4 regions of the Leuconostoc sp. DB-1 genome follow, and region 4 is predicted to be linked to each of the others. Evidence: riboswitches for the same ligand, from Rfam matches in the RefSeq annotation. Region 4 holds a riboswitch; each other region holds the start of a gene.
The links. A riboswitch is a leader RNA that binds a small molecule or an ion and turns the genes downstream of it on or off. The one in region 4 is predicted to bind thiamine pyrophosphate.

Region 1 (3,216 bases), 980 kb from region 4:
ACTCAGTCTGTTGAATGTCCACCCAATTCATTGTTAATTCTTTTTTTCTCAATTTTTCTTCATAATGCATTAGCTCATGTACCATCGCCCAATTATTTCCTTGTGGCATTTTAGGAGAGATAAATGTTTGATCATTTGATTCATTGAGCACATGCGTCACCCACTGATTATCAGGTTCATAAATATGCATTGTGCCCACGCTATGGTAATATTTTCCAACTTTAAGATTCAACTCTCGTGCCATAAATTCTTGGATAAAGGTGAATGAAAAAATATCACTTACTATGCCTCGAAACGCATCATTTGCTCGCATGTAAGCCACCATATTAAGTTGGTTATTTCTAATTAAGAACTGCAATCCCAATGTGCAAGATACATCTAAATTTTGATTAATTGTTAATTCGTGTGCATCAAATATTTGGATTACCGCTCGTTTCGAATCAGCATCATTTAGCAGTTCTTGTTTAACGTTCTGCCATTGATTTAGGTTTTGTTCCCCAAAATGAAACAGCTTTTTGCCGTATGCCGTACCGGTTAGTATTTGCCCGTCCATTGAATAATCAGGCATTCGTTTATTGTAATAGCTGATGTAAGACAAGCTATTGTTTCCTGTTAGATACCACAATGCCTCCGCAAAATTAAAGATAATATTTGTTTTTCTCGTTTGGCTATATACAATTCTCTGTACGGGATTTTCAATTTTAAAATTAACACCTAATTTTTCCCGACTACTAAATCCTCTGGGCTCATTGAAAAATTCTGCATGATGATATATTTCATTTAGTTCGGCTATATAGGCATCATCAAAGGTTTCATATGTTGTCATTTAACTCAACTCCCTCATTCAACGCTACTTTGACAATACTTTATTGTGTTGTAGATAATTGTCTATCACATTACTTATTTGTGAAAGGCAACTATTCATATCTTCGTAATAGATATACTCTACGTCCCCAATTACACCAAGACCACGTATCAAATATGCATAGTCAACATCATTCTTTAAAAGCAAAATAATCTTTTTATGAAATGCTGACGCCCAGCCAATTTCAATATGGGTACCTGGTGATGCTGGGCTACCCGGAAAAGCCATTAAAATATCACAATTTTTTATGGAATTAAAATCAGCATCTGTACATTGAGTGGGGGTCATCATTTCTAATCCCCAATTCTCTCGTTTGTGCGCATTATCCACAAACATTCCTTTATCTTCTAACACTTGCATTACTTGCTGCAGTGCCTGTGTAGTTTCCGTATTGACTCGATTGTTTTGATTCAAAAGTTGTTTGAAAGGTGCCGCCAAAAAAATACGTTGATTCACAAAATTGCCTCCTAAATTTTCAACACATAGAAAAAGAGCGTTTGCAATAATAACAGTTATATTGCAAACGCTCTTAGATATAGTATGGCTGTTTATATGATTGCAAAAAAATCATATATTCATACTTTCCTACGCTGCTTGCTACAGATCAGGTTCAAAGGGTTCAAAGATTATCTCTTCTCTCTCAGCTTTTTTAAAAGCACCCCTAGTATGTTAATTAATCGACTAATAACAAAATCGAGTGTAACACACTTGTTCAGAAGTATGCAAACAAATTATTTTACCAAATAGTAATTTTAAGACGTTAATTCCCGTTATGACGCGATTATAACCATAAAAGTCAATACCAATACATTAATTGGGTCGTACCAATTAATGTATTGGTATTGACTTTTTAAAAAACAACCTTTACGATGAATATGTAAAAACACGGCTTGATAATGAATTGGTGTTCGCCAGGTTCAGATTAATTATCAATTTATTTCTGAACTTTTCACTATACTTTGCAAAGTTAATTTTATATCTTGCAATATTTTTACGCAATCGTAGCATGCACTTTGTGTATGCGTTGTCACAAATTGGAGGAAGTATCAAATGAATATCGATTCAACAGATTACCTGAACAATTTAGATGCCTACTGGCGAGCTACCAATTATTTGTCAGTTGGACAACTCTATTTGTTAGATAACCCATTGCTTAAGGAAAAGTTAACGGCAAAACAAGTTAAAATTCACCCAATCGGGCACTGGGGCACGATTCCTAGTCAAAACTTTATTTATGCCCATTTAAATCGTGCTATTAATAAATTTAATTTGAATATGTTTTACATTGAGGGGCCTGGCCATGGCGGACAAGTAATGATTTCAAATGCTTATCTTGATGGTAGTTATACCGAAGCATTTCCAGAAATCACACAGGATGAAGCGGGTATGCAGAAAATGTTTAAGCGTTTCTCTTTCCCCGGTGGCGTTGCTTCACATGCTGATCCTAAAGTACCTGGATCGATTCATGAAGGTGGTGCTTTAGGCTATTCTATCTTGCACGGTGCTGGTGCTGTATTGGATAATCCAGACCTCATTGCTGCGGTTGTTGTTGGCGATGGTGAAGCAGAAACAGCACCCCTAGCCACTTCATGGCATGTTAATAAATTTTTGAATCCTAAAAATGATGGTACTGTATTACCAATTTTGAATTTAAATGGCTTCAAGATTGCGAATCCCACAGTTCTCTCTCGAGAATCTGATGAAACACTAACCGAGTATTTCCACAGTCTGGGATGGCACCCTTACTTTGTAAGTTCTTTTGACAAACCGATTATGCAAGTTCATGAAGAAATGGCAAAAACCATGGACACAGTATTTACTGAGATTAAAGACATTAGAGAAAAAGCCGTTCAGCAGACAAATGAAGAGATTACACGACCACTTTGGCCAATGATTGTTTTACGTTCACCTAAAGGCTGGACAGGGCCAAAAACTTGGGATGACAAACCAATTGAAAATTCATTTCGTGCACACCAAATTCCAATTCCTGCTGACCAAAATCATCCTGAATATATACCACAACTGGTTGATTGGTTACAATCTTACAAACCGGATGAATTATTTGATGAAAACGGTCAGTTAACACAATCTATCCAAGAAGTATTACCGAAAAAAGAGCTACGTATGGCCAATAATTCGGTCACCAATGCTGGTATTATCAAACCTTTAATTTTACCTGACATTGACAATTATTTGGTAGAAAATAATCAGCCAGGCAATAACTTAGCTCAAGATGCTATTTTGTTAGGTGACTATTTGCGTGATATCATCAAACTTAATCCTACTAACTTCCGTGGCTTTGGCCCAGATGAAACAGCTTCTAATCGTTTCCAAGACATTTTTGAAACAAC
Region 2 (3,216 bases), 1.1 Mb from region 4:
AGACTCATTAAATTCATCATTAGTAACAATACTATCATTTACATCTTGTTTAAAAAAAGGAGACCAAGCTGTAGAATCAATACATGCTATATGTCGATTTTCAATACGATATAAATCTGTTATCAGATTTTCGTATCCACTTGTGTCATGATCTGAAACTAAAATACCATGTCCTTGATCAACTAATTTTTTTAACAATACTTGTAACTCATGTCGATGCTCTGGATCAACGGCCGCAAAAGGTTCATCCAATAAAATAATTTCTGCACCCATCGCTAATGTTTCAGCTAAAGCAACCTTTTGCAATTCTCCACCTGACAAGTATGAAAGTTCTCGGTGTCGCAGTGATTCAATTCCTACCTCTGATAAAGCAGAATTAATTCTCTTATCAATTTCCTCGGTAGTTAAAGATAAATTTTCTAATGAAAAAATTAATTCATCTTCTACGCGATCCATGGCAAATTGTTGATCTGGATGCTGAAATAGCATGGCAACTTTTTTAGCGCGATGGTTCGCTTTGATTTGAGCAATTGATTGATGGTTCAAAGACACTTCCTGTGACAATTCGCCGCCATATTTAGGATATAACCCAGCTAAGGCAGTCATCAAAGTTGATTTGCCACATCCAGATGAACCAACTAATAATATAAATTGTTCTGGTCTAATCTCCAGTGAAATATCTTCTAAGATAATTTCATCGTCAAATTTAATATCCAAATGATTGGCCTTTAATTCCGTCATACTTTTATTGACCTTATCGGTTTGTTTTTAATAATTTAGACTTCTCTAGCAAGTTGACAATCCAGTAAACTAATAGACCGGCAAAAAATGCAATTGAAATCCAGCGAACAATAAACAACCCAACTAGCATACCAAAATCAAATTGTAGATATCCATCGTGGAACAATGACCAGATGAATGTCACGCATGTTCCAGTAAATGTTGACAAAATCAAACCCATTTTCCAGCTTTTATATCCTGTCAAAGTAAAACCAAGCTCTGATCCGATACCTTGAATAAATCCAGAAATTAGTGTTGCAACACCCCAATAGCCGCCCAACAAGGCTTCTCCAGTGGCGCCAAGCAATTCACCTATTAATCCCGCACCAACACGTTTCAATAAATAACTAGCCAATGGGGCTGCCATCATCCATGGCCCAATAGTGATTGCAATGGTGTATTGGTGTAACCCAAGCGGAACTAAGACTGCATCAAGTGCTGTGTACACTGGATCCATAATAAAATAAATCACACCAAAGGCAATACCAATCAACGCCATTAAAATGACTTCTCGCAAAGACCATTTCCCTTTTGATCCCGCTGTTACTGTTTCTACTTGTTCCATAAACATCTCTCCTCTTGTTTCGAGGTTGTATGTTTCGATAAAATACCTTTTATAGTATAAGTGTCCATACAAAAAGCCACCAACCACAAAAGAATTTAGTGATTGATGGCATCAAAAAGACATCTTAATCTAACTTATTCTTCCTTCGCAGGTATTAACCTGACAGGTTCAATGGGTATTATCTCAACCTTACGGTACCCCAGATAAAATATTAACTTCGTGAATTAGTATAACCTATTCTAATTTTAAATGCAAAGAAATTTTCTAGCCCATTAGCTACACCATAAAACCATTTGCAATTTTAATTTTTCAATGCTATGCTAATCTCATTAAAAAATATATATGCTGTCCACTAGGGGTGCCTTCTTGGCTGAGATGATATTATTTATCAATCCCTTCGAACCTGATCTAGTCAATGCTAGCGTAGGAAAGTGGTATTCTTTTTACAAAAGATACTCTTTTTTGCCTAGTCAAGAGAGAGTTTTTTTGTTGGATATGTAAAGATTTTAGGAGAAATTATGTTTTCAGAAGAATTGCGCACCCAAGCTGCACCAATTATGACAGCCATTCATGATCACGCATTTGTTCGTGGCATTGCGGACGCTTACGTTCCCCGAGAAGCTTTGATTTTTTACGTTGAACAAGATTTCCAATATCTTAGTGAATTTATCAAAATTTATGCCAATGCCATTACAAAATTAACTGATCGTAATGAAATGAAATTTTTTGCTGATTCAATTGATTTCATTTTAAATAGCGAAATTCATCCCCATCATGTTTTTTGTGACGTTGCCGGCGTTGAATATGAAACATTGCAACACGCCACGCCAACACCTAAAGCATATCTATACGAATCACATATGTATCGTGCGGCTGACACCGGCTCCTTATTAAATATTCTAGCTGCTTTTCAGGCGTGCCCTTGGACCTATAATGAAATTGCAAAAAAACAAGTTCAGGAGAAAGCAAACACAAATGATAACCCATTCAAAAGCTGGATTGATTTTTATGATAATACAGATGATGATTCGGAAGTTTCACTATCTGACAAAATCTTTGAATGGATAGATCGCTTGGCAGAAAATGCAACAACTCAACAACGCCAACAGGCCACACATTTTTTTCTTAAAAGTTGTGAATTAGAATGGCAGTTCTGGGAACAAGCCTACCACCAAGAAGACTGGCGCTTCAAAGATGTATTAAATCAGGCAAACACTTTGTAAGGCTATTGATGTAAAGAAGTGAAATTTAATAACACAAAAATGTTGCGTCGTTATTTAATGACGCAACATTTTTGTGTATCCGTGAATTTATTTGTTTGTAGCTTTCAAAAAAGCTAATTTTAATTCAGCATTGTCTTCTGGTGTACCTAACGCAATACGAATCCACTCAGGATTAAGTCGATCGTTGACTTGGAAACCTTGTTCTAATAATTTTTGACCAACTTTTTTCGTTTCGCCAACCTTTATCCAAATAAAATTAGCCTGTGATTCATAAAACTTAAACTTATTTTTAGTCAAAAAATCTTGGAACTTTTGGCGCTCTACTTGAAAACGTTGGACATTTTTCTGCAAGTACTCTTGATCTAATACAGCAGCCGTGCCACCAGCAATCTGATAGGTTGATAAATTATAGGGTAAACGAACTGCTTGCATCGCACTATAAAGGGTATCTTGCATGATGCCATATCCAACACGTAAATTAGCTAGACCGTATGCCTTTGATAAGGTACGTAGCACAACCAAGTTTGTGTACTCAGCTACCAAAGGTGCCACGGTAGCATCAGGTTCATCTACAAAATCATAGTAGGCTTCGTCCACTACTAACGTAATATTTGCTGGCAGCTTGTCCAAAAAGCGCTTAATGGAGCT
Region 3 (3,216 bases), 550 kb from region 4:
TTTCTATTAATTCGTCCTTTGTATTAGCCGTTGAGGCATTAATTGATACAAGTAAAAAAGCTCGTCCGGATGGATGAGCTTTTTTGTATTGGGCATATTACATTTTTATGTTGGGCATCCACTTATATCAAAGACTTCATGACTTATTAGATGCTTTCTAAAGCTTCAAATATAGGTGTATCACCATCACTCATTTTTATAACTTGATTTATTGTTGAATTGTGATTCAAAATGTCCGCTAATGTTGCGCCAACATTTTGAATTGAATTCTTCGTTAGCGCCTTATCATTCAAGCTAATTTTATTGGTTCCTGGTATGTCTACGAGTGCAGTTGCTTGTAAAATCGTATAATTAAGTTTCGTTTGTTTCACAAGATAATTATCCGCAAAAAATTTAGCGATATTATAATTCATCAAATCAGCCATTGCTGGATTATGCCATTTATTAGGTTCAAGTGAATATGCTGAGCTCAGCATGATATATCTAGAAACACCATTCGATTCAGCTATATTCATTGACTTGACTGCACCAAAAGCATCTGTTTGTAACAAGTCTTTATTGCGCGATCCGGCTACAAAATAAATTGCGTCAATGTCTTCAACTTTTTGAGATAAGGTTTCAATATCATCATGTAAATCAAAATTGATCGCAGTGATATTTTTGTGTTTCATTGTCCTTTCGGGGTTTCGTGATCCAGCTATAATTTCGTGATGTTGATTAATCAGGTGCTTGATTAACTCTTGACCAACACGACCATTAGCACCAATAACAAATATTTTCATTTTTTATTTCCTCAAATTAGGCTCATTTTTGAACATACCTTACTATATGTGAGTTTAACATAATTTATATTTTTGTGTTGCTAAGCACTTTCATTTAGAAAATGAATAACTGGCTTAAGAATTAAATACGATGTTCACTTTTGAAAGAACGATAAAAAAATTTTGTGAATGATTTTTGAGGACGAGACAATTGTATAATCCTTTGACTTTCCCCTCCAGATAGATGATGATTTTTTCCCTTACATATAAATGGTCACCACTTACATTTACACACTGACCTGTCGTCAAGTATTTTACCTCTTGTCGTAATTCTTATCTCAACAGTTATATTTTTCAGTATGATATTGAGTGTTGAAAGATATTTCTAATGTAGAAATTTTGTTGATCCGGTTTGTTGTGTAAATTGTCATTTCATACTAACCAAAATTTATGTAAAGAAGGGAAGTATCATCATGGCTGATATACTAAAATTTATTTTCGAAATCATTAACAACACACCGTTCTGGGTATGGGTTGTTTTAATTATACTAATTAAACGAGGTACCTCATTAATAAATGACAGTCCTGCTTCTATTGGAAGATCAATCATAATGCCTTTTATTTTCGTTATTTGGGGTCTAAATACAGTAGTAAACAAATTTGCTTCTCCAAATACTTTGCTGAGTTTTTACCTGGTGGCATTGATTTTAGGATTTTTGTTCAGTTACTTACTTTATATGCGACGATCTTTTTATGTTGAAGATGGTCAATTAATTCAAGAGGGTAGTGCCTTACCTTTAGTTATTATGCTAACCAATTTTCTAGTAAAATATATTTTAAACGTTATTCTCGCTATCCATCCAGTACTTTACACTCAGATGAATTTCAACATTTTTTATGGTATTGTTTCTGGGTTCACAGTTGGATTATTCTTTGGCGGCATTTATAAAACGCTTACGGCAAAAAACAATTTTTGAAGTCATAGTGAAAGGAGCTATTCCAGTTCCCAAGATCATGCTCAATTACACCATCGTAACCGTAAAACATAGACAAAGGTTCATGTAAGTAATTACGCGTGTCTTTTGACAGAGGTTGCAAAATAAGATATACTCGGTTAATAATTGAATAGTAAATAACTAGGGGCGCCAATTGGCTGAGAAGAACCCTTTGAACCTGAGATGGATAATGCCAGCGGAGGAAAGTGAATTGTGTGATACAACAGTAACTTGTTAGCAATACATATTTAAAGCAATTTTTGAGCACTTTTGTCCGCTGGCAAAAGTGCTTTTTTTGTGGAGGTAAAGCATGGATTTAACAAAAGTTACTCAACAAATTGCGTCGCAGCAAGATGATTTATTAGAATTGGTAAAGCAGTTGGTTGCTTTTGAGACCCCAGCGCCACCAGCACGTAACACACGTGAGGCTCAAAATTTTGTTGCTGATTACTTACGGCCTTTAGGATTTGATATTGATCAATGGGCATTATATGACAACGATGACATTGTGGTTGGAACCAAAAACGGTGATTCGACATATCAGAGCTTGATTATTAATGGACATATTGACGTTGCCTCGTTAAACCCTGATGAGCAATGGTCTTTTTCACCTTTTGAGGCTGTTATTCAGGATGATCGATTAATTGGTCGTGGTGTATCAGATATGAAGGGTGGACTAGCAGCGGCATTGTTCGCCTTAAAAACTTTACATGACCAAAACATTTCTTTACCAGGGAAAGTATTATTTGAATCCGTTATTGGTGAGGAAGTTGGTGAAGCTGGCACAAAATCAACCATTGATCATGGTTATACAGCAGACTTTGCACTCGTAACAGACTCAAGTGACTTAGAGGTTCAAGGGCAAGGCGGTGTTATCACGGGATGGATAACAATTAAAAGTGATCAAACGTATCACGATGGCTTACGTCGTAAAATGATTCATGCTGGTGGTGGTTTGCGAGCAGCAAGCGCTATTGAGAAGATGGCCAAGATAATTATTGGTTTACAAGAGCTAGAACGTGACTGGGCAATAAATAAGGTGTACCCAGGGTTTCCTGCTGGTACAAATACGATTAATCCAGCAGTGATTGAGGGTGGACGACATGCAGCCTTCGTAGCAGATGAAGCGCGTTTATGGATAACAGTCCATTTTTATCCCAATGAAACCTATCAATCTGTCACTAAAGAAATTGAATCCTTTGTAACTCGTTTAGCGCAAGCCGATCCATGGTTACAAAATCACTTACCTATTTTTGAATGGGGCGGAAGTTCTATGATTGAAGATCGAGGTGAAATTTTCCCAGCACTAGAAATAGATGAAAACCACGCTGCAGTTCAATCACTATTAAAGTCACACCAGATTACATTTGGAACTAGGACTAACATCTCTTTTTCGACCAGTGTCACTGATGGTGGCTGGTTTGGTGATGCGCACATTCCGGCTGCCATTTATGGTCCGG
Region 4 (3,216 bases):
GCTGGTTAGACCTCAAGGTATTTTTGGTAGTCGAGAACTATCATTAAAGAAATGGTTATTTGATGAAGGAGACGGACATGGCTCAGACAATACTGAAAACGCGTGATTTAAGTATCCGTTTTGGAGGTGTAACTGCTGTTGATGGTGTTAGTATTGAAGCTGCCGAAAATGAGTTAATTGGTTTAATTGGGCCAAATGGTGCGGGTAAAACCACATTATTTAATTTACTAACAGGTGTATATTCACCTAGTGAGGGAGAAGTACTCCTATTTGATGGTCAGCAGTTAGCTAATGTCAATCGTCAATCTCCTGCAAAACGTGCTCGATTAGGCGTTGCGCGCACTTTTCAAAATATTCGCTTGTTTGAAAGTCGAACAGTATTAGAGAATGTTATGATTGCTATGAATTCTAGTACTCAGGCACATGTATTCAGTTCATTGTTTCGTTTACCTTCATTTTATAAAAATGAAGAGCAACTAAAAAACGAAGCTCGTAAGCTACTAAGTATTTTTGATATGCTGGAGGTACAAGATACGCTGGCAACAAACTTACCATATGGGCAACAACGACGTTTAGAAATTGTGCGGGCATTGGCCACAAAACCTAAAATCTTATTTTTAGATGAGCCAGCAGCTGGTATGAATCCACAAGAAACGGCTGATTTAACACGTTTAATTAAACAAGTTCAACAAGAATTTAAGATGACAATTATTTTAATTGAGCATGATATGAACCTTGTTATGGCTGTCAGTGAGCGATTATATGTATTAGAGTACGGTAAGTTATTAGCCAGTGGCACACCATTAGAAATACAGCAAAATGCCGATGTGATCCGTGCATATTTGGGAGAAAATAACGAATGAGTGCATTACTGACAGTTGAAAATTTAAACGTAAGTTATGGTGCCATTAAAGCGGTACAAGATGTTAACTTTGTGGTGAACAATAACGAAATCGTATCACTAATTGGTGCTAATGGCGCTGGGAAAACTACAATTTTACGTACGATTTCGGGCTTAGAAAAACCCACTAAGGGACGTATTTTATTTGAAAATCAAAACATATTGACTATGAATTCAGAGCGAATTGTCTCAAGTGGAGTTGCTCAAGTGCCAGAAGGACGTCGCGTGTTTTCTGGCATGACTGTTCAAGAAAACCTACAGTTGGGTGCTTTTACTCGAGGCAAGGGTATTAACTTGAAAGATGAATACACACTTATTTACGATCAGTTTCCAATTTTAAAGGAAAGACGTAATCAAGATGCAGCGACTTTATCTGGTGGTGAACAACAAATGCTAGCCATGGGTCGCGCATTAATGGCAAAACCAAAATTGTTATTGTTGGATGAACCTTCCATGGGCTTGGCACCGCTATTTATTGAGAAAGTTTTTGATATTATTAAAAATGTTAATGCACAAGGAATGACAGTATTAGTAATCGAACAAAATGCGAATCAAGCGCTAAAAATTGCGGATCGCGGCTATGTTTTGGAAAGTGGAAAGATCACGATGACAGGTACGGGAGCAGAGCTACTTGCATCAGATGACGTGCGCAAAGCATACTTAGGCGGTTGATTATTCATATGGATTCAGGTACACTGAAGTAGAATTAAATAAATATCTGGGGTGCCCAAGCTGGCTGAGAGATACCCATTGAACCTGATTACGGTAATTCGTGCGAAGGAAGATTATAATAATGAACTATTCTAGTGTATAAATATGCCTATTTAGCCGTTAACTAATCTTTTCTGATAGTTAGCGGTTTTTTTATTCATTAATGTTAATTTTTAAAATTAATGAAGATATTTGTTTAAAAACACGAAGCCAAACAAAAAAGGAATTTAATCATGAATATTACAGACATTAGAACGAAATCACCTCTTGTCCTGACTTATGCAAATTTTGTTACACCACAATTTGTAGCTAATGTAGTTAATGTTGTTGGTGCCTCACCGTTAATGAGTCGCGAGCTAGCAGAATTTAAGGAATTAGCCGGAATTGCCAATGCGGTGATTATTAACACAGGGACGCTTCAAAAAGTAGAAATTAACGATATTATTAAACTTTCTCAGGAAGCATACCAATTAGGCAAGCCAGTCGTATTAGATCCGGTTGCTGTATCAGTTCCATTTAGGTCTAAAGCCATTACACAATTTTTAGCCTCTGGTCATGTTGATGTTATTCGTGGCAATGCAGCCGAAATTGCTTGGTTTGCCGATATTGATTTTGCTAGTCAAGGTATCGATGCTACTGGAAAAGGTGACGTAATTGAAATTGCACAGCGTGCCGCCAAAAAAACAGGTGCAGTGATTGCGCTAAGCGGGGCTTGTGACGTTGTCAGTGATGGTCAATACACACAAACACTTGATATAAATGTTGAACAATTATCTTCTATTGTAGGTACAGGAGATGCCTTATCATCATTAATTGGTGCGTTCATTGCCGATGGGCTAAAGGTTCCTAATGTGATGAATGCAATGGCTACATTCAAACTTGCTGGACAAAAAGCCGCTACAAAAACGAATCAACCAGGTTCTTTTACAAATCAATTATTAGATGAATTATTTGTTATTGATAATATCGATGTTCAAAATTTTATTAAGGAAAGTGTGCTGAATCATGGTTAATAAAACACCCCAAGTTCTAACAATTGCTGGTATGGATAGCAGTGGTGGCGCTGGAGTTAGCGCGGATCTAAAGACGTTTGCCGCCCAAGGTGTTTATGGCGCTAATGTTATTGTTGCTCTAACAGCACAAAACACAATGGGTGTACAGCAAGTTTCGATGACTTCACCATCTATGATCCATGCCCAATTAAAATCAGTGGCTGATGACTTAAAAATAAGTGCTGTAAAAAGTGGCATGCTTGGTGATGTGCCCACAGTAAAATCAGTGTCTGAATTTTTACAACAAGCAGATTTTGGTAACTATGTATTAGATCCTGTAATGGTTGCCAAGGGAGGCGCTCACTTATTGAGTGATGAGGCCATAGTTGCTATTAAGTCTAGTTTGATACCGCTGGCAACGCTCATTACGCCTAATATGCCAGAAGCTGAAGTCTTAAGTGGGTCAAACATTACTAACCATGAAGATGTGATGCAATCAGCTTCAAAGATACAACAATTAGGAGTTGAAAACGTATTATTAAAAGGTGGGCATGCCTCCGGGAAAGATGTTTATGACTATATTCTATTGGCTGATGGTAGTCATTTTTGGCT

Region 1: another riboswitch for thiamine pyrophosphate. It lies ahead of HFP47_RS05815 (nucleoside 2-deoxyribosyltransferase); the one in region 4 lies ahead of thiM (hydroxyethylthiazole kinase).
Region 2: another riboswitch for thiamine pyrophosphate. It lies ahead of tenA (thiaminase II); the one in region 4 lies ahead of thiM (hydroxyethylthiazole kinase).
Region 3: another riboswitch for thiamine pyrophosphate. It lies ahead of HFP47_RS03540 (acetylornithine deacetylase); the one in region 4 lies ahead of thiM (hydroxyethylthiazole kinase).

What each region holds. Positions count from the first base shown of each region.
Region 1 is NZ_JABFNJ010000001.1:1,191,145-1,194,360, forward strand. It holds gene HFP47_RS05810 (thymidylate synthase) at 1-826, opposite strand, end outside; gene HFP47_RS05815 (nucleoside 2-deoxyribosyltransferase) at 851-1,321, opposite strand; TPP riboswitch at 1,431-1,538, opposite strand; gene HFP47_RS05820 (phosphoketolase family protein) at 1,916-3,216, shown strand, end outside.
Region 2 is NZ_JABFNJ010000001.1:1,298,832-1,302,047, forward strand. It holds gene HFP47_RS06290 (ATP-binding cassette domain-containing protein) at 1-741, opposite strand, end outside; gene HFP47_RS06295 (ECF transporter S component) at 755-1,345, opposite strand; TPP riboswitch at 1,469-1,557, opposite strand; TPP riboswitch at 1,690-1,792, shown strand; gene tenA (thiaminase II) at 1,864-2,568, shown strand; gene hisC (histidinol-phosphate transaminase) at 2,656-3,216, opposite strand, start outside.
Region 3 is NZ_JABFNJ010000001.1:757,766-760,981, forward strand. It holds gene HFP47_RS03530 (NAD(P)-binding oxidoreductase) at 147-782, opposite strand; gene HFP47_RS03535 (DUF6622 family protein) at 1,235-1,738, shown strand; TPP riboswitch at 1,890-1,978, shown strand; gene HFP47_RS03540 (acetylornithine deacetylase) at 2,067-3,216, shown strand, end outside.
Region 4 is NZ_JABFNJ010000001.1:209,466-212,681, forward strand. It holds gene HFP47_RS01030 (branched-chain amino acid ABC transporter permease) at 1-106, shown strand, start outside; gene HFP47_RS01035 (ABC transporter ATP-binding protein) at 78-863, shown strand; gene HFP47_RS01040 (ABC transporter ATP-binding protein) at 860-1,573, shown strand; TPP riboswitch at 1,611-1,701, shown strand; gene thiM (hydroxyethylthiazole kinase) at 1,846-2,625, shown strand; gene thiD (bifunctional hydroxymethylpyrimidine kinase/phosphomethylpyrimidine kinase) at 2,618-3,216, shown strand, end outside.